DNA from 4 places in the Streptomyces sp. NPDC020807 genome. Region 4 is predicted to be linked to each of the others. Evidence: riboswitches for the same ligand, from Rfam matches in the RefSeq annotation. Region 4 holds a riboswitch; each other region holds the start of a gene.

What was found. A riboswitch is a leader RNA that binds a small molecule or an ion and turns the genes downstream of it on or off. The one in region 4 is predicted to bind cyclic di-AMP.
Positions count from the first base shown of each region.
Region 1: another riboswitch for cyclic di-AMP. It lies ahead of AB0G79_RS23805 (M23 family metallopeptidase); the one in region 4 lies ahead of AB0G79_RS31195 (M23 family metallopeptidase).
Region 2: another riboswitch for cyclic di-AMP. It lies ahead of AB0G79_RS10960 (LysM peptidoglycan-binding domain-containing protein); the one in region 4 lies ahead of AB0G79_RS31195 (M23 family metallopeptidase).
Region 3: another riboswitch for cyclic di-AMP. It lies ahead of AB0G79_RS23390 (transglycosylase family protein); the one in region 4 lies ahead of AB0G79_RS31195 (M23 family metallopeptidase).

Region 1 covers NZ_JBFADU010000018.1:27,296-31,377, reverse strand. Annotated here, with positions in the region: gene AB0G79_RS23815 (pitrilysin family protein) at 1-552, shown strand, start outside; gene AB0G79_RS23810 (pitrilysin family protein) at 579-1,946, shown strand; cyclic di-AMP (ydaO/yuaA leader) riboswitch at 2,163-2,324, shown strand; gene AB0G79_RS23805 (M23 family metallopeptidase) at 2,332-3,114, shown strand; gene AB0G79_RS23800 (GntR family transcriptional regulator) at 3,248-3,931, shown strand.
Region 2 covers NZ_JBFADU010000005.1:180,968-185,049, reverse strand. Annotated here, with positions in the region: gene AB0G79_RS10965 (alpha/beta family hydrolase) at 1-644, shown strand, start outside; gene AB0G79_RS10960 (LysM peptidoglycan-binding domain-containing protein) at 638-1,546, opposite strand; cyclic di-AMP (ydaO/yuaA leader) riboswitch at 1,551-1,735, opposite strand; gene AB0G79_RS10955 (hypothetical protein) at 2,053-2,688, shown strand; gene AB0G79_RS10950 (phosphocholine-specific phospholipase C) at 2,696-4,082, opposite strand, start outside.
Region 3 covers NZ_JBFADU010000017.1:92,288-96,369, reverse strand. Annotated here, with positions in the region: gene AB0G79_RS23400 (septum formation initiator family protein) at 1-175, opposite strand, end outside; gene eno (phosphopyruvate hydratase) at 276-1,562, opposite strand; gene AB0G79_RS23390 (transglycosylase family protein) at 1,837-2,637, opposite strand; cyclic di-AMP (ydaO/yuaA leader) riboswitch at 2,641-2,811, opposite strand; gene AB0G79_RS23385 (transglycosylase family protein) at 3,069-4,082, opposite strand, start outside.
Region 4 covers NZ_JBFADU010000035.1:36,606-40,687, forward strand. Annotated here, with positions in the region: gene AB0G79_RS31185 (MerR family transcriptional regulator) at 1-196, shown strand, start outside; gene AB0G79_RS31190 (PP2C family protein-serine/threonine phosphatase) at 577-1,827, shown strand; cyclic di-AMP (ydaO/yuaA leader) riboswitch at 2,068-2,232, shown strand; gene AB0G79_RS31195 (M23 family metallopeptidase) at 2,244-3,482, shown strand; gene AB0G79_RS31200 (aldo/keto reductase) at 3,586-4,082, shown strand, end outside.

The DNA.
Region 1 (4,082 bases), on a different contig from region 4:
ATGGCCGCCTACCGCCTGCCGCACGACGGCACGCGCGCGTGCGACGCCGCCGACCTGGCCCTGACGGTCCTCGGCGGCGGCGAGTCCTCCCGGCTGCACAACCGCCTGGTCCGCCGCGACCGTACGGCGGTGGCCGCGGGCTTCGGCCTGCTGCGGCTCGCGGGGGCGCCCTCGCTGGGCTGGCTGGACGTGAAGACGTCCGGCGGCGTCGAGGTTCCGCAGATCGAGGCGGCCGTCGACGAGGAGCTCGCCCGCTTCGCCGCCGAGGGCCCCACGCCCGAGGAGATGGAGCGCGCGCAGGCGCAGCTGGAGCGCGAGTGGCTGGACCGCCTCGGCACGGTCGCGGGCCGCGCCGACGAACTGTGCCGGTTCGCGGTCCTGTTCGGTGACCCGCAGCTCGCCCTCACCGCCGTCGACCGGGTGCTCGACATCACGGCCGACGAGGTGCGCGAGGTCGCCGCCGCCAAGCTGCGTCCCGACAACCGCGCCGTGCTCGTCTACGAGCCCGTGGCACCCGAGCAGAGCGACGAGGAAGAGGGGGCGGACCGGTGACCGACACTGCCGCGTCTTTGACGAGCATGGACTTCCACCCGCAGCCGACGCCCGGCGAGGCCAAGCCCTGGGCCTTCCCGGCCCCGGACCGCGGCAGCCTGTCCAACGGCCTGACGGTGCTGACGAGTCACCGCCCCGGCCAGCAGGTCGTCGCCGTGGAGATCTTCCTCCCGGCGCCGCTCGACGCCGAGCCCGCCGGTCTCGACGGCGTCGCCACGATCATGGCCCGCGCGCTCTCGGAGGGCACGGACCAGCGCAGCGCCGAGGAGTTCGCGGCCGAGCTGGAGCGCTGCGGCGCGACGCTCGACGCGCACGCCGACCACCCGGGCGTACGGGTCTCCCTGGAGGTCCCGGTCTCCCGGCTGCCCAAGGCGCTCGGGCTGCTCTCCGAGGCCCTCATCTCCCCGGCGTTCCCGGTGGAGGAGATCGAGCGCCTCGTGGCCAACCGGCTCGACGAGATCCCGCACGAGGCGGCCAACCCGGCGCGGCGCGCGGCCAAGCAGCTCTCCAAGGAGCTGTTCCCGGCGGAGTCGCGGCTGTCCCGGCCGCGCCAGGGCACCGAGGAGACCGTCAAGGCGATCGACGCCGCCGCGGTCCGCGCGTTCTACGACGCGCACGTGCGGCCCGCCACGGCGACCGCCGTGGTCGTCGGCGACCTGACCGGTGTCGACCTCGACAAGCTCCTCGCCGAGACGCTGGGCGCCTGGACGGGCGAGCCGGGCGAGCCGCTGCCGATGCCGTCGATCACCGCCGACGACACCGGACGGGTCGTCATCGTGGACCGGCCGGGCGCGGTCCAGACCCAGTTGCTGATCGGCCGGATCGGTCCGGACCGTCACGACAGCGTCTGGGCGGCTCAGGTCCTCGGCACGTACTGCCTGGGCGGCACGCTCACGTCCCGGCTCGACCGGGTCCTGCGCGAGGAGAAGGGCTACACGTACGGCGTGCGGGCCTTCGGGCAGGTGCTGCGCTCCGACGCCGAGGGGCGCGGCGCGTCGATGCTCGCGATCAGCGGTTCGGTCGACACCCCCAACACCGGTCCGGCACTTGACGACCTGTGGAAGGTGCTGCGGACCCTCGCCGCCGAGGGCCTCACCGACGGCGAGCGCGAGACCGCCGTGCAGAACCTGGTGGGCGTGGCCCCGCTCAAGTACGAGACGGCCGGTTCGGTCGCCGGGACGCTCGCCGACCAGGTCGAGCAGCACCTCCCGGACGACTACCAGGCCCGGTTGTACGCCCGGCTGGCCGAGACGGGCACGGTCGAGGCGACCGCCGCCGTCGTCAACGCCTTCCCGGTGGACCGGCTCGTCACCGTCCTGGTGGGCGACGCGGCGCAGATCGCGGAGCCGGTGCGCGCGCTCGGGATCGGCGAGGTCACGGTCGTGACGGGCTGATCCGACGGGCTGACAACCAGCTTGCCGGCACGGCCCGAGGAGGCCCCGACGTCATGGTTTCGTCGGGGCCTTCCGCTATGTCTGAATTGGGAACAAGTCGACAGTATGACCTGTGGCATGTCTTACAAACAGGCGTGTCTGTTTGGTGATGGGAAGACGGGACGCATAGCGTCGGGGCGGCTGTCCGGCAGTTGCACGTGCCGCACCCGCGGCGACGGACAGTCATCGCCGAGTCCCCGTCAGGCGCGAGCCTGGGGAGCCGGGGACCCATAGTCCCTGGGGTGAATCGGGCGCCTTCGTCACCGACGGAGGGGCTCGTAGGAGACCTTCCTGCTCCGAACCCGTCAGCTAACCCGGTAGGCGAGAAGGAAGGAAAGGAACAGCCTTGGCGTTCACCCGTGCCACCGGGAAGCATCGTGGTCCGAGCCGGATGGCTCGCCGCAGCGCGGGTATAGCGGGCGTCGCGACGCTCGCGACCACCGGCGTCATAGGAACCCTCGCCTCCCCGGCGCTCGCCGCCGACGGTGACAACCGCTCCGCCGAGGACACCGGGCTCACCCAGGTGATCACCGAGGACTCCCTCGCGGACCGGGTCAACGCCCAGGTCGCCGCCCAGGAGCAGGAGGCCTTCGAGGCCGCCGCCAAGGCGAAGGCCGAGGCCGAGGCCCGCGCGGAGGCCAAGCGCAAGGCCGAGGCCCGCGCCAAGGAGGTCCGCGAGGAGCGCGAGCGCGCCGCCCGCGAGGCCGAGCGCCGCCGCCTCGCCACCTTCCAGCTCCCCGTCGCCGGCTCGTACGTGAGCACCGGCTACAAGACCGGCGGCTCGCTCTGGTCCTCCGGCAGCCACTCCGGCATCGACTTCCACGCCGCCTACGGCAGCAGCGTCGTCTCCGTCGGCTCCGGCACCGTCGTCGAGGCCGGCTGGGGCGGCGCGTACGGCAACAACATCGTCATCCAGATGAACGACGGCACGTACACCCAGTACGGGCACCTCTCGTCCATCGGGGTCTACGTCGGCCAGACCGTCGAGCCGGGCCAGCAGATAGGCATCTCGGGCTCGACCGGCAACTCGACCGGCCCCCACCTCCACTTCGAGGCCCGGACGGGCGCCGAGTACGGCTCGGACATCAACCCCATCACGTACCTCCGCGCCCGCGGCGTCAGCCTCTGACGTACCGCGCGTTCCGCGTCACGAAAGCCCCGGCTCGTCCAGAGCCGGGGCTTTTTGAATTCTCGGGGGGCATCGGAATTTCCGCTCTGCTGCAATAGAGTCGGTCTCTCGCGGAAGAAAGCGGAGGTCGGTCATGCGCGTTCCCGCGCAATCGGTATGCACGGCGATCCGGGACGACATCGTCTCGGGCGTCTTCGAGCGGGGAGGGCGGCTGACCGAGGAGCAGCTCGCCCGCCGCTACGGGGTCTCCCGTGTCCCGGTCCGCGAGGCCCTGCGCACCCTGGAGTCCGAGGGCTTCGTCGTCACCCGGCGGCACGCCGGCGCCCACGTCGCCGAACCCACCGAACAGGAGGCGGCCGATCTCCTCGACATGCGGGCCCTCCTCGAACCGCTGGGCGCCGCCAGGGCCGCGCAGCGGCGTACGGAGGCGCACCTCAAGGTGTTGCGGGGCCTGGTCAGGCTGGGGCAGGAGCGGGCCAGGCGCGGCCAGGGCGAGGATCTGCGGGCGCTCGGGGCCTGGTTCCACGAGACCCTCGCGCAGGCCTCCGGCAGCCCGGCCCTGACGGCGCTGCTGACCCAGCTGCGGCACAAGATCGCCTGGATGTACGCGGTCGACCAGCCGGCCAAGCCCGTCGAGGCCTGGGCGGAGCACGGCGCCATCGTGGACGCGGTCGCGCGGGGGGACGCCGAGCGGGCCAGGGCGCTGACCGCCCTGCACGCGGAACGCACGCTCGGGCTGCACCGGCTCAAAAGACCGGACGGCGCCCGCGTGAGGGTTTCGCAACATGTCGTCAACACGGCGAGCGGCCGGAATTAACATGCGCGCCGTATACAAAGAGACGTATGCGGGGGGAAATTCGAACCGCGCTTTTCGTGCTGCCTGGAAAAGGTGAAACCGGCGCTCCGGAATGCGAATGGCCCGGCCGCCGGAATTCCGGCGGCCGGGCCATTCGTCGTGCGGTGGTCCG
Region 2 (4,082 bases), on a different contig from region 4:
CCGTCGTGCGGGACACCGAGGTCCGGATCCCGACGGCGGGCGCCACCCTCGCCGGGCGGCTCGCCCTGCCCGACGACGCGCTCGGTGTCGTGCTCTTCGCCCACGGGAGCGGCAGTGGTCGGCACAGTCCCCGCAACCGGTCGGTCGCCGCCGCCCTCGGCAAGGCCGGACTCGGCACTCTGCTGTTCGACCTGCTGACGGAGCAGGAGGCGGCGGACCGGGCGCGGGTCTTCGACACCCCGCTGCTCGCCGGCCGTCTCGCGGGCGCCACGGAGTGGCTGGCCGGACGGCCGGAGTGCGCCGGGCTGCCGCTCGGGTACTTCGGCGCGAGTACGGGCGCGGCGGCGGCGCTGTGGGCGGCGGCGGACGCCGGCGCGGGGATCGACGCCGTGGTGTCACGAGGAGGCAGGCCCGACCTCGCCGGGGAACGGCTGGCACGGGTGCGCGCCCCGACCCTCCTCGTGGTGGGCGGCCGGGACGCGCTCGTCCTGGACCTGAACCGGCGGGCGCAGGCGCTGCTGCGCTGCGAGAACCGGCTGGCGGTCGTCGAGGGCGCCACGCACCTCTTCGCGGAACCCGGTGCCCTGGAGGAGGTGGCGGAGCTCGCCACCTCCTGGTTCACCGGGTGCTTCCGGCGTCAGTAGGCGCCGTTGACGTTGTCGATCGAGCCGTAGCGGTCGGCGGCGTAGTTGGAGGCGGCGGTGATGTTGGCGACCGGGTCGAAGAGGTCGGTCGACGTGCCGGGCACGTGGTAGGCGTCGAAGGTCGGCTGGATCACCTGGAGCAGGCCCTTCGAGGGCGTGCCGGCGGCGGCGTTGGAGTCCCACAGGTTGATGGCCTGCGGGTTGCCGGAGGACTCGCGCATGATGTTGCGGAGGATGCCGTCGTACGAGCCCGGGATGCCGTTGCGGGCCATGATGTCGAGGGACTCGCGGATCCATCCGTCGAGGTTGTCGGCGTACTGGGTGGCGGCGGGGGCGGCCTGCACGGCCCGCGCGGGGGCGGCCTGCACCGGAGCGGCGGCCCGGGCGGGGGCCTGGGCAGGAGCCGCCTGGGCAGGAGCCGCCTGGGCGGGGGCCGCGCGGCGCTCGGAGCGGCTGGCGCGGTCCGTCGTGGAGCTCTTCTTCGCCGGGGCGGAAACGGGCTTCGCGGAATTCCGACGAAGTGTCAGTTCGAGGCCGGGGTGAATGAGTGACGGATTGTCACCCACGGCGGCCCTGTTGGCCCGGTAAAGGCTCTTCCAGCCGCCCTGGATTCCCTTCTTCTGTGCGATCAGGGAAAGGGAGTCGCCGCTGACGACGGTGTACGTGCGGGCGGCCGTGGCGGCGGTCGGGGCCGAGAGCGCGACCGGCGCCGCGGCGGCGGGGGAGGCGGCGGGAGCGGCCGCGGGGGCGGCGATCGCCGGGGCTCCGGAGGCGGGTGCGGCACCGGCCGAGGCCGGGGCGATCAGCGGGAGCGCGAGGGCGACCCCACCCGTGCCGACCAGGGCGATGCCCTGGGAGACGGGACGGCGTCGGGGGCGGCGGTGCTTACCGTGAGCAGGCATGTCGGGTTCCTCTCCGGCGCCTGCGAGGTGAGCTGTCGGGTTCGGACGGGAGGTGTCCGGCCGCGCGCACGCGGCTGCACCCCGAGCCGTCCCGGGAATCCGGTCCGGCGTATTCGTGGGTCCCCCGCTCCTGCCGTCGGGTGAAAGGGAGGTATTTCGAGCGGTGGCAGGATTAGGCGATCCGCTCGAATGGGGGTGACCGTAGGCCAGGAATGCGCGGGACAACAAGAGGGGGATGGTCGGTGGAGTGCGAAAGGGGACGTGGAATTCACGGAATTCAAGATCGACCGGCCGCCGGCGGTGCGGAACTGCCGTGTGTCCCATGGCCTGCCGAGAAGTCGATCACCCTCGCGCATTCCGAAACGTGAATCACGTCACGCGGCGTTCAATGTCCGAATATGCCGAATATGCGCGAGCCGCCCCGAGTCGCCCCCGAACGCACGGGTAAAAGTCGCAAACCGGGCATTCCTCATCAAAGATGGTGCTACCCGACCGAGGAGTGCCGAATGCCGCCCGTGACCGCCCCGCCGAGCCCCGACCTCGTCGACCGCGAGGCCGCCGCGCTGTACGAGTCCGCCGCCTGGCGGCGGATCGCGGCCGACTGGACGGACGTCGGACCGGACGTCGCGCCGGAGGCCGGGGCGGTCGTCGGGGCGGTCGCTCCCGGGAAGGACTGGCGGAGCCTGCTCTCCGTCCCGGTCGACCGGCTCGTGGCCCAGGCCCTCGACTCCCTGCCGCCCGCCCTCCCCGCCGACCGCCGCCTCCCCGGCCGCCTCGGCGCCGTCCTGCCGGACCGGCTGCACGCCTGGCGACGCGTCGGCCGCGGCGACCTCCTCCCCTCGGTCCACCTCGGCTACGCCCGGCTCGTGCTCACCGAATGGGGGTGGCAGAACGCCCCGTACAAGCTGCGCGACCGGCGCGGAGCCCGTTGCGTCTGCGGGGCCCTCCTCGCCGCGCACCGCCTCGGTCACGGCAGCGCCGACACGATGAACGAGGCGGCGGCCTGGGTGATGACGGAGCTCAGGTCGCGCGGCTGGAACGACCTCATCGGACCGTGGAACCGCGCCCCCGGCCGCACGGCCGAGGACGCGGTGGCCCTCCTCGACGCCACCGTCCGGCGCGCCGCCGAAGCGGGCCGTTGAAGGGGGTTCAGCCGGTGACGCTCGGCGCGCCCGTCTCGATGTGCCCGGTGTACCGGCGTGACCAGGTGCCGTCGATGTCGGCGAAGACCGTGAAGTCGTACCAGCCGTCGTTGTACGCGACCGCGTTGAAGAAGTCCTCGCGGGAGGAGTTCGCGGCCACCGTGTACGTCCACGGCCCGTCCGAGCGGTAGGCGTTGGAGCGGATCGTGAAGGTGACGGGCCCGGCCGAGGCGTTGGTCATCCTGAACCACAGGGCCGTCCTGCCGGTCCCGGCCTCGGGCGCGAACCGGGCCGCGACCTCGACGGCCTTGCCCGCCTTCGACGCGTCGCCGATGAAGCGGCGCAGGAAGCGGTTGGGGCCCATCATCGAGATGTCGTACTTCCCGGAGCCGGACCCGAGTCCGATGTTGAAGTAGTCGGAGGCCGTGCCGCCGGCGTCGACCGTGTACTGCCACGCGGCCGTGTCCCGGTACTGGTGCGGGTGGATCGAGAAGTGCGCCGGCCGCTTGGCCTCCGCACCCTGGTTCGTCATCGAGAACCAGGCCAGGATCTTGCCGGCGGCGCCGAACTCGAACCGGTCGAGGTTGCCGTTGACCTGGTAGGGGATCGCGCGCGCCGGACGGGTGCCGGGCTCCTGCGCGGGCAGGGCGTTGTTCTGCGGGACGGGGTTCGGGAGCGGGCCGCAGGTGGCCTGTCCGATGACCTTCGCCGTCGACGGCAGGCCGGCGGGAACCCCGTACACCGGGTGCGCGAAGTCGAAGACTCCCGTCAGGTCCCCGGTCACCTTCCGCCGCCACGCGCTGATGTGGGGGCAGGTGGCAGGGGTGCCGAGGGCCGCCGTCCACGTCTCCAGGAAGCGCAGGACGGACGTGTGGTCGAAGACCTCGGAGCTGACCCAGCCGCCCCGCGTCCACGGCGACAGGACGAGCATGGGGACGCGGAAGCCGAGGCCGATCGGTACGCCGTCGAGGTACTCGCCCGGTGTTCCGGGCGGGGCGACCGGCGGCGGCACGTGGTCGAAGAAGCCGTCGTTCTCGTCGTAGTTGAGGAAGAGGACCGAGGAGTCGAAGACCTCGGGGTTCGCGGCGAGGGCGCGGTAGACGAGGTCGACGAAGTGGGCGCCGTCGCCGGGAGGCGCGTACGGGTGCTCGGAGAAGGCCTCGTTGGCGACCACCCAGGACACCTGGGGGAGCGTGCCCGCGAGCACGTCGGCGCGGATGGCGGCGGCGATGTCGTCGGGCGTGGAGCCGGTGACCTTGGGGACCGAGCCCATGCCCCGGTCGTACAGTGGGTCGCCGGGGCGCGCGTCGGTGAACTTCTTGAAGTAGGCGAGGCCGTTGTCGCCGTAGTTGTCCTGTGCGTTCTGGTAGACCTTCCAGCTCACCCCGGCCCGC
Region 3 (4,082 bases), on a different contig from region 4:
CGAGCGCGACGACCAGGGAGCAGACGACGAGGGCGAGGAAGGCCGCGCGGCCGGTGAGCCGGGAGCGACGGGCCTGCCGTCGGGTCTGCGAGCGGTAGACACGGGCCGCGGTCTGCTCGCCGAGCAGCTTGATCCGGGTCGCGGTCGAGAACCGGTCCCGGTCCTTCACGGCCATGTCGAGTCGCCTCCCCTGTTCATGCGTACGTCCCCGCACACGGTACGGGACCGAGTACGGGGACGTACGTATCCAAGGCGTCAGGCGATGTCCGCCCGGATCAGCCCTTGAAGCGCGGGAAGGCGCTGCGGCCGGCGTAGACCGCGGCGTCGTCGAGGATCTCCTCGATGCGCAGGAGCTGGTTGTACTTGGCGACGCGGTCCGAGCGGGCCGGGGCGCCGGTCTTGATCTGGCCGCAGTTCACGGCGACCGCGAGGTCGGCGATGGTGACGTCCTCGGTCTCGCCGGAGCGGTGGGACATCATGCACTTGAAGCCGTTGCGCTGGGCGAGCTCGACGGCGTCGAGGGTCTCGGTCAGCGAACCGATCTGGTTGACCTTGACCAGGAGGGCGTTCGCGGTGCCCTCCTCGATGCCGCGGGCCAGACGCTCCGGGTTGGTGACGAAGAGGTCGTCGCCGACGATCTGGACCTTGGAGCCCAGCTTGTCGGTGAGGACCTTCCAGCCCGCCCAGTCGTCCTCGAACAGCGGGTCCTCGATGGAGACCATCGGGTACGCGGCGACGAGCTCCTCGTAGTACTCGGTCATCTCGGCGGCCGAGCGGGACTTGCCCTCGAACTCGTACTTGCCGTCCTTGTAGAACTCGGACGCGGCGACGTCGAGCGCGAGCGCGACATCGGTGCCGGGGGCGTAGCCGGCCTCCTTGATGGCCTCGACGATGAGGTCGAGGGCGGCGCGGTTCGACTCCAGGTTCGGGGCGAAGCCGCCCTCGTCGCCGAGGCCGGTGGAGAGGCCCTTGCGCTTCAGCACGCTCTTGAGCGTGTGGTAGATCTCCGCACCCCAGCGAAGGGCCTCGGAGAAGGACTCCGCGCCGATCGGGGCGATCATGAACTCCTGGATGTCGACGTTGGAGTCGGCGTGCGACCCACCGTTGAGGATGTTCATCATCGGAACGGGCAGCAGGTGCGCGTTCGGGCCGCCCAGGTAGCGGAAGAGCGGGAGGTCGGACGCCTCGGAGGCGGCGTGCGCGACGGCGAGCGAGACGCCGAGGATGGCGTTCGCGCCGAGCGAGCCCTTGTTCTCGGTGGCGTCGAGGTCGAACATGGCCTGGTCGATCAGGCGCTGCTCGGTGGCGTCGTAGCCGACGAGCTCCGGGCCGATCTGCTCGATGACGGCGAGGACGGCCTTCTCGACACCCTTGCCCAGGTAACGGTTCGGGTCACCGTCGCGGAGCTCGATGGCCTCGAAGGCACCGGTGGAGGCGCCGGACGGAACAGCAGCACGGCCGGTGCTGCCGTCGTCGAGGCCGACCTCGACCTCGACCGTGGGGTTGCCTCGGGAGTCCAGGATTTCCCGGGCTACGACGACGTCGATGGACGGCACGAGCATCTCCTTCTGGGATGTGACGCTGGATGTGACGCAAGGTCGGTGCAGGGTCGCTTGGCCTTGCGACAAGAGCCTAACCGGCTCCGGGGCTCCGGCCAGCCGTGCGCCCGCACCCTGGGACGAAAAAGGGCCCAAGGGTGGGCATGTCGGGACGAAGGACCCGAGAATTACTGGACAGTAATCAAAGTTCTCCCCGAAAACGGGGAGAACCCCGCTCCGGCGCGCACGGGGGAAGGCGCGCCGGAGCGGGGTGGTCACCGCGGGTTCGTCGTCAGACTCACTTCAGGTGGAGCTGCTGGCCCACGTAGATGAGGTCGGCGTTGTCGACGATGTCCTTGTTCAGGTCGAAGAGCTTGGCCCAGCCGCCCGTGACGCCCTGCGCCTGGGCGATCTTGCTGAGCGTGTCGCCGGCCTTGACCGTGTACTCGCCGTCGCCCTTCTTGACCGTCTTGCCGGTCGGGGTGGTGACGGTCTTCTGCGTGGCGGCCTTCGGCGCGGCGTACTGCTGCGTCGACTGCTTGGGGGCCTGGCGCTGCTCGCTGCGGGTGGTCGGCTGCTCGGCCTTGCGCTGCTGGGTGTAGCCGTTCGAGCTGCTGGAGGAAGAGGAGCTCTTCTTCGAGTACGAGGAGGAGCCCGAGTTCGAGGAGGAGCTGCTCGACGAGGAGCTGCTCGACGAGGAGCCGGAGTCCGAGCCGCCGGAGTACGAGGCGCCGGAGAGGCCCACGCCACAGCTCGGCCACGCGCCCTTGCCCTGGCTCGCCAGGACCTTCTCGGCGACGGCGATCTGCTGGGACTTCGACGCCTGGTCGGCGGTCGGGGCGTAGGCGGTGCCGCCGTACGCGGCCCAGGTGGACGCCGAGAACTGCAGGCCGCCGTAGTAGCCGTTGCCCGTGTTGATGGACCAGTTGCCGGTCGACTCGCACTGGGCGACGCGGTCCCACTCGGAGGCGGTGGCGGCCGAGGCGGTGCCCGCGGTCATCAGCGGGGCGGCGACGGCGACGCCGGTCACGCCGACGAGAGCGGCGACCTGGGTGGCCTTGGAGGGACGACGGTGCTTGCCCTTGGCGGAAAACAGCATGGGGAATCTCCTCACCGACGCCTGTGAGGTGAGCTGTCGGGTTCGGGCCGGAAAGTTGCCCGGCCGCGTGTCCTTGCACGCGGCTTCACCCCAAGCCGTTCTCGGCCGTCTCTCAACGGCCGGGACCGGCACTTACCTTGGGTCCCCCACTCCTGCCTTCGGCGCTTGCGCGACGACTGTTCCCTCGACCGACGGCAGGATTCGGCGTTTCGGTCGACGGGGCCCGCGGTGGCGAGCGGTTACGACCATAGGCACAAGCCCGCCGGAAGCTCAAAGGGCGACATTGCGGAGAATTCGCCCCTACTTGCCCTCCGGCGGGGGGCGTTTGCGCAGGTGGGAGGTGACGGGAGCAAAGTTCGCGGTAGTGACACGCCAGTTGGGACGAAGAGACCCATGTCTCACTTACCCAAATGCGGACATAAGACCGCGAACTACTCCGCCTTGGATTCCGAACCGACCGTCAGATCGAGGCTCTGACCAGGGAGGATGTGGTCCGGATCGGCGCCCACCGTCCCGCGGTTGGCGTCATAGAGGGCGTTCCAGCCGCCGGGGAGTTCGTTCTCCTGTGCAATCTCCGACAGGTTGTCACCCGGCCGCACGGTGTACGCGTCCGAAGCGCCCTGACTGTCCGTTGTGCCCGAATCCTTCACCGCGTCAGTCGTGGAGTCGGTGATGTCGGTTTTACCTGCCTTGTCGGTTTCCTCCGGGGCGGGGGCACCCCGATGCTTGCCCGTGCCGGGCGCGACCGACGAGGCGTCACCCGCCGCCGCATCGGGCGTTTCGGACGTACCGGGCGTTACGGGCGTGGTGGGCGTGCCGGAGCCGTCGGGGGCGACGGGCGTCACCGAGGCGTCGGGCGCGACCGGGGCGGTGGGCGTGTCGGGTGTGGTGGGCGCCGAGGGCTTCCCCGTACCGGGAGCGGTCGGCGTGCCGGGCGTCGTCGGGGTGGCGCCGGTCGCGGGGGCGCTCGGCGTCCCGGGCGTGGCCGGGGTCGCGGGCGTCGCCGGGGTGGCGGGCGTCACGGGGGCGGCGGGGGCGACCGAGCGCTCCGGGGCCTTCGCGTCCTCGGAGGGGGCGCCCGACGGCGTACCCGCGGACGTACCGGCGGAACCGTCGGCGGAGGAGGCGGAGGAGGCGTCAGAAGGTGTCGCCGCGGACGCCGACGGCACCTCGGAGGTCCGGTTCGACTCCGCGACGGGCCCCGTGGACGTCGCCGAGGGCGTGGCCGGGCCCGGGTCGACTCCGGTGGCCTTGCCGTCGTTCCTGAGGCCCGCGATCGGCGCGCAGGTCGCCCAGTCCGTGCCGCCGGCGGCGAACGCCTTGTCGGCCACCGCGATCTGCTGGGCGCGGCTGGCGAGGTCGGGGCTGGGCGCGTACGCGAGGCCGCCGTTCCGCTCCCAGCTGTCCTGGGTGAACTGGAGGCCGCCGTACATCCCGTTGCCGAA
Region 4 (4,082 bases):
CGAGGTGCAGGCGATCGCGCGCCGCCAGATCGCCTGGCTGTCGACGACGTCGACGGTGACGAAGGAGTACGTGGTCGGGCTCGGACAGATGTACGTCGACGACCCGCGCTTCACCGCGAACTACGACAAGCACGGAGAGGGCACCGCGCTCCTCGTCAGGGACGCGATGGCGGTCTACGCCGAGCGGAACCTCTGACCCCTCGGGGCTCCGCTGCCCGAAGTGAGCGGTGGCCGAAACCGGGCCGGCTCTTTGCGGGCGCGTCCTGCCCCACCGTAGCGTCGCCCGCACTGTGAGTGAGTGACGTGCGGATGATCGACGCGTGAGCGACATGAGCCGGCGGGCGCCCGCCGTGCTCGTCCTGCTCGCGCCGCGGCCGCGTACGTACGCCAGTCGGCCCCGTGGAGGTCGCCGCCCGCTGCGGCGGCGGCCACCCTGGGGAGGACGCGGTACGACACCGGCCGGGCAGGAGAGCACAGGTGGGTCACCCCCTAGGAGCGGCGGGCGGCGGGCGGCTCCGTACGGGTGGCGGCAAGGACGGCCGCCCGTACGGCGGCGCCCGGCGCTTCCTCCGCGCGCTGCCCCCGCTGATCATCGTCGGCGGGGTCGTCTTCGACGTGCTGACCCCGCCCTCGTACACCGCAGCCCCGCTCTTCTCCGCCGCCCCGCTGATCGCCGCGCCGTTCTTCTCGACGCTCACGACCCTGCTCACCGGGATCGCCGCGATCCTCGCCTCCTTCGGCCTGCACCTCTACAACGGGACCGTCGACGAGATCCCGGCCCTCACCGAGACCCTGACGGTCGTCACCGTCTCGGCGCTCGCGATGCTCATCAACCGGGTCGTGCGCCGCAGCGGTGAACGGCTCGCGTCCGCGCGGGTCATCGCGGAGACCGCGCAGAAGGCGGTGCTGCCCGCGCCCGCCGAGCGGATCGGCGGGCTCCAGTGCGCGGCCCGGTACGAGGCGGCGCAGGCGGACGCGTTCATCGGCGGCGACCTGTTCGCCGTCCAGGACACCCCGTTCGGGGTGCGGCTCGTCGTCGGGGACGTCCGGGGCAAGGGCATGGACGCGGTCGAGGCGGTGGCCGTCGTCATCGGCGCGTTCCGCGAGGCGGCCGAGCAGGAACGGAGCCTGGAGGGCGTCGCGCACCGGCTGGAACGGGCGCTGGCCCGCGAGGGCACCCGCAGGGACGGGCTCGACGCGTTCGAGGGGTTCACGACGGCGGTCCTCGCGGAGATCCCGAGGACGGAGATCCCGAGGACGAAGACGCCGACGGGGACGGACGCCGCGGGCGACGGCACGACCGACGACGGTACGACGGACGACGGTACGACGGACGACGGTACGACGGACGACGGCACGAGAGGCGACGGCACGAGAGGCGACGGCACGACGGACGACGGCGCGACCGTACGGATCGTCAACCGCGGCCATCCGCCGCCGCTGCTCCTCTCCATGGACGGGAGCCTGGACGTCCTGGATCCGACGGAGCCCGCGCTGCCGCTCGGCATGGGCGAGCTGGCGGTCTGGCCGGACCGCGTCGAGGAACGCCCGTACCCCCGGGGCGCGACGCTCCTCTTCTACACGGACGGGCTCTCGGAGGCGCGGAACGCGGCGGGCGTCTTCTACGACCCGGCGCGCCGGCTCGCGGGGCGGATCTTCCCGGGGCCCGAGGAGCTGCTCGACGCGCTCGTGGACGACGTACGGCTCCACACGGGCGGCGAGTCGACGGACGACATGGCGCTGCTCGCGCTGAGCCGTCCGGCGACGGGGCAGCCGGAGCGGCGGCGGACGATGCCGGTGGTGCCGCCCGAGGGCTCGGGCCGGTGACCTCGGCGGGGTCGGTGACCATGGGTAGTCGAGGGGTCTCACTGGGATAACAATTGACATAACGTCAGATCGCCGGGGTTTGCGAAGTGCCCCGATCCCCCTTTCTGAAGGGTGGTCAACTCGGGCGATAACCCACCAATTCAATGAACGATCACCGGGAACGGCTTGGAATCGGGACCCCGTGTCTATTAACGTTCGATAACGCAGCGCGGTCGTCCCAGCCGTCGCAAGAGACGGCACCGTGCGCACGCGCCGAATCCCGAAAGGGAACCGGGGAACCACCACTTGGGGTGAATCGAGCCCATGCGCACCCGTGCGGAACACGCACCCGTGCGACCGGGCCCGTAGGAGACCTTCCTGCTCCGAACCCGTCAGCTAACCCGGTAGGCGAGAAGGAAGGAAAGGAGCGCGCCTCCGTGGCGTCCAACACTCCCGCACCCGAAGCCCCCTTCGACGCCTTCGGTGGTGGTGCGGGTCCTGCCGCTCCGGGCACCGAGTGGAACCCCACCGAGGGATCCCTCCGCGCCGAGAGCCGCTCCGGCGGCCGGCACCGGGTCGTCAAGCAGCGCTCCAACTTCGCCCGCTCCTCCACCGTCCTCGGCGTCGGCGTGATCGCCGCCGTCGGCGCGGGCGGCCTCGCCACCGCGCAGGAGAAGCCCCCGGTCTCGATAGCCCTCCCCGACCTGCCGGACCTCCCCGACCTGCACCTCCCGGCAGCGGAGGACCTCCCCGGCGTCGGCGAGTTCTTCGCCGACGAGGAGCGGGGCACGGGCGGCTCGAACGGCTCCGGGAACTCCACCGGAACGACCGGCAACGCGAACCCGCTCACCGCCGCCACCTACGTCACCCCCGCCGCCGAGCGCACCGCCCCGGCCGCTGCCGCCGACGAGACCGCCCGGGCCGGGGCCGCCACGGCGACCGCGAACACCGCCACCGCCGCCACCTTCACCCCGTCCACGCAGCCCACGGCCAGCACCGTCGACGCGGGCGAGATCCTGCGCGCCCGCATCCTCCAGCAGGCCGAGCAGCAGCAGGCCGAGGCCGACGCCGCCGAGAAGGCGGAGGCCGAGCGCCTCGCGGCCGAGAAGGCGGCGACGGAGGCCGCGGCGGCCGAGGCCGAGGCGGAAGCCGAAGCCAAGGCCAAGGCCGAAGCGGAGGCCAAGGCGGAGGCCGAGCGGATCGCCGCCGAGAAGGCCGAGGCAGAGCGGATCGCCGCGGAGAAGGCGGAGGCCGAGCGCCTGGCGCAGCTCGCCGCCAGCTACTCGCTGCCGCTCTCCTCGTACAGCCTCACCGCCACCTACATGCAGTCCGGCTCGATGTGGTCCTCCGGCTACCACACCGGCCTCGACTTCGCCGCGCCCACGGGCACGCCGCTGAAGGCGGTCCACGGCGCGACCGTGAAGTCGGCCGCGTGGTCCGGCTCGTACGGCTACCGGATCGTCCTGGAGCTGGAGGACGGCACCGAGGTCTGGTACTGCCACCTGTCGTCGATGCTGGTCAGCGCGGGCCAGACGGTGGGCACCGGCGAGACGATCGGCCGCGTCGGCGCCACCGGCAACGTCACCGGCGCCCACCTCCACATGGAGGTCCACACGGCGGGCGGCGACGGCATCGACCCGGCGGCCTGGCTCCGCTCCAAGGGCCTGACGATCTGAGGCCGGTCGAGTCCGGCTCTCCCTCCCGTGCCGGCTCTCCCTCCCGTGCCGGCTCTCCCTCCCGTACGGAATAGCCCCGGCGGCGCGGGCAGTTGATCACACCATGACGACTCTCCGCCCGCTGGGCGCTTCCGACCTGCACGTCTTCCCGCTCGCCCTCGGCGGCAACGTCTTCGGCTGGACCTCCGACGAGGCCGAGTCCTTCGCCGTCCTCGACGCGTACGTCGCCGCGGGCGGCAACTTCGTCGACACCGCCGACATGTACTCCTCCTGGGCCGAGGGCCACGAGGGCGGCGAGTCCGAGGCGGTCATCGGCCGCTGGCTGGCCTCCCGAGGCAACCGCGACGACCTCGTCATCGCGACCAAGGTCGGTGCCCACCCCCGCTACAAGGGCCTCGCCGCCACCACCGTCAAGGGCGCCGTCGAGGAGTCGCTCCGCCGCCTCGGCACCGACCACATCGACCTCTACTACACGCACTTCGACGACGAGACGGTCCCCGTCGAGGAGATCGTCACCGCCCTCGACCAGCTCGTGAAGGACGGCAAGGTGCGGGCCGTCGCCGCCTCCAACATCTCCCCGGAGCGGCTGCGCGCCTCCCT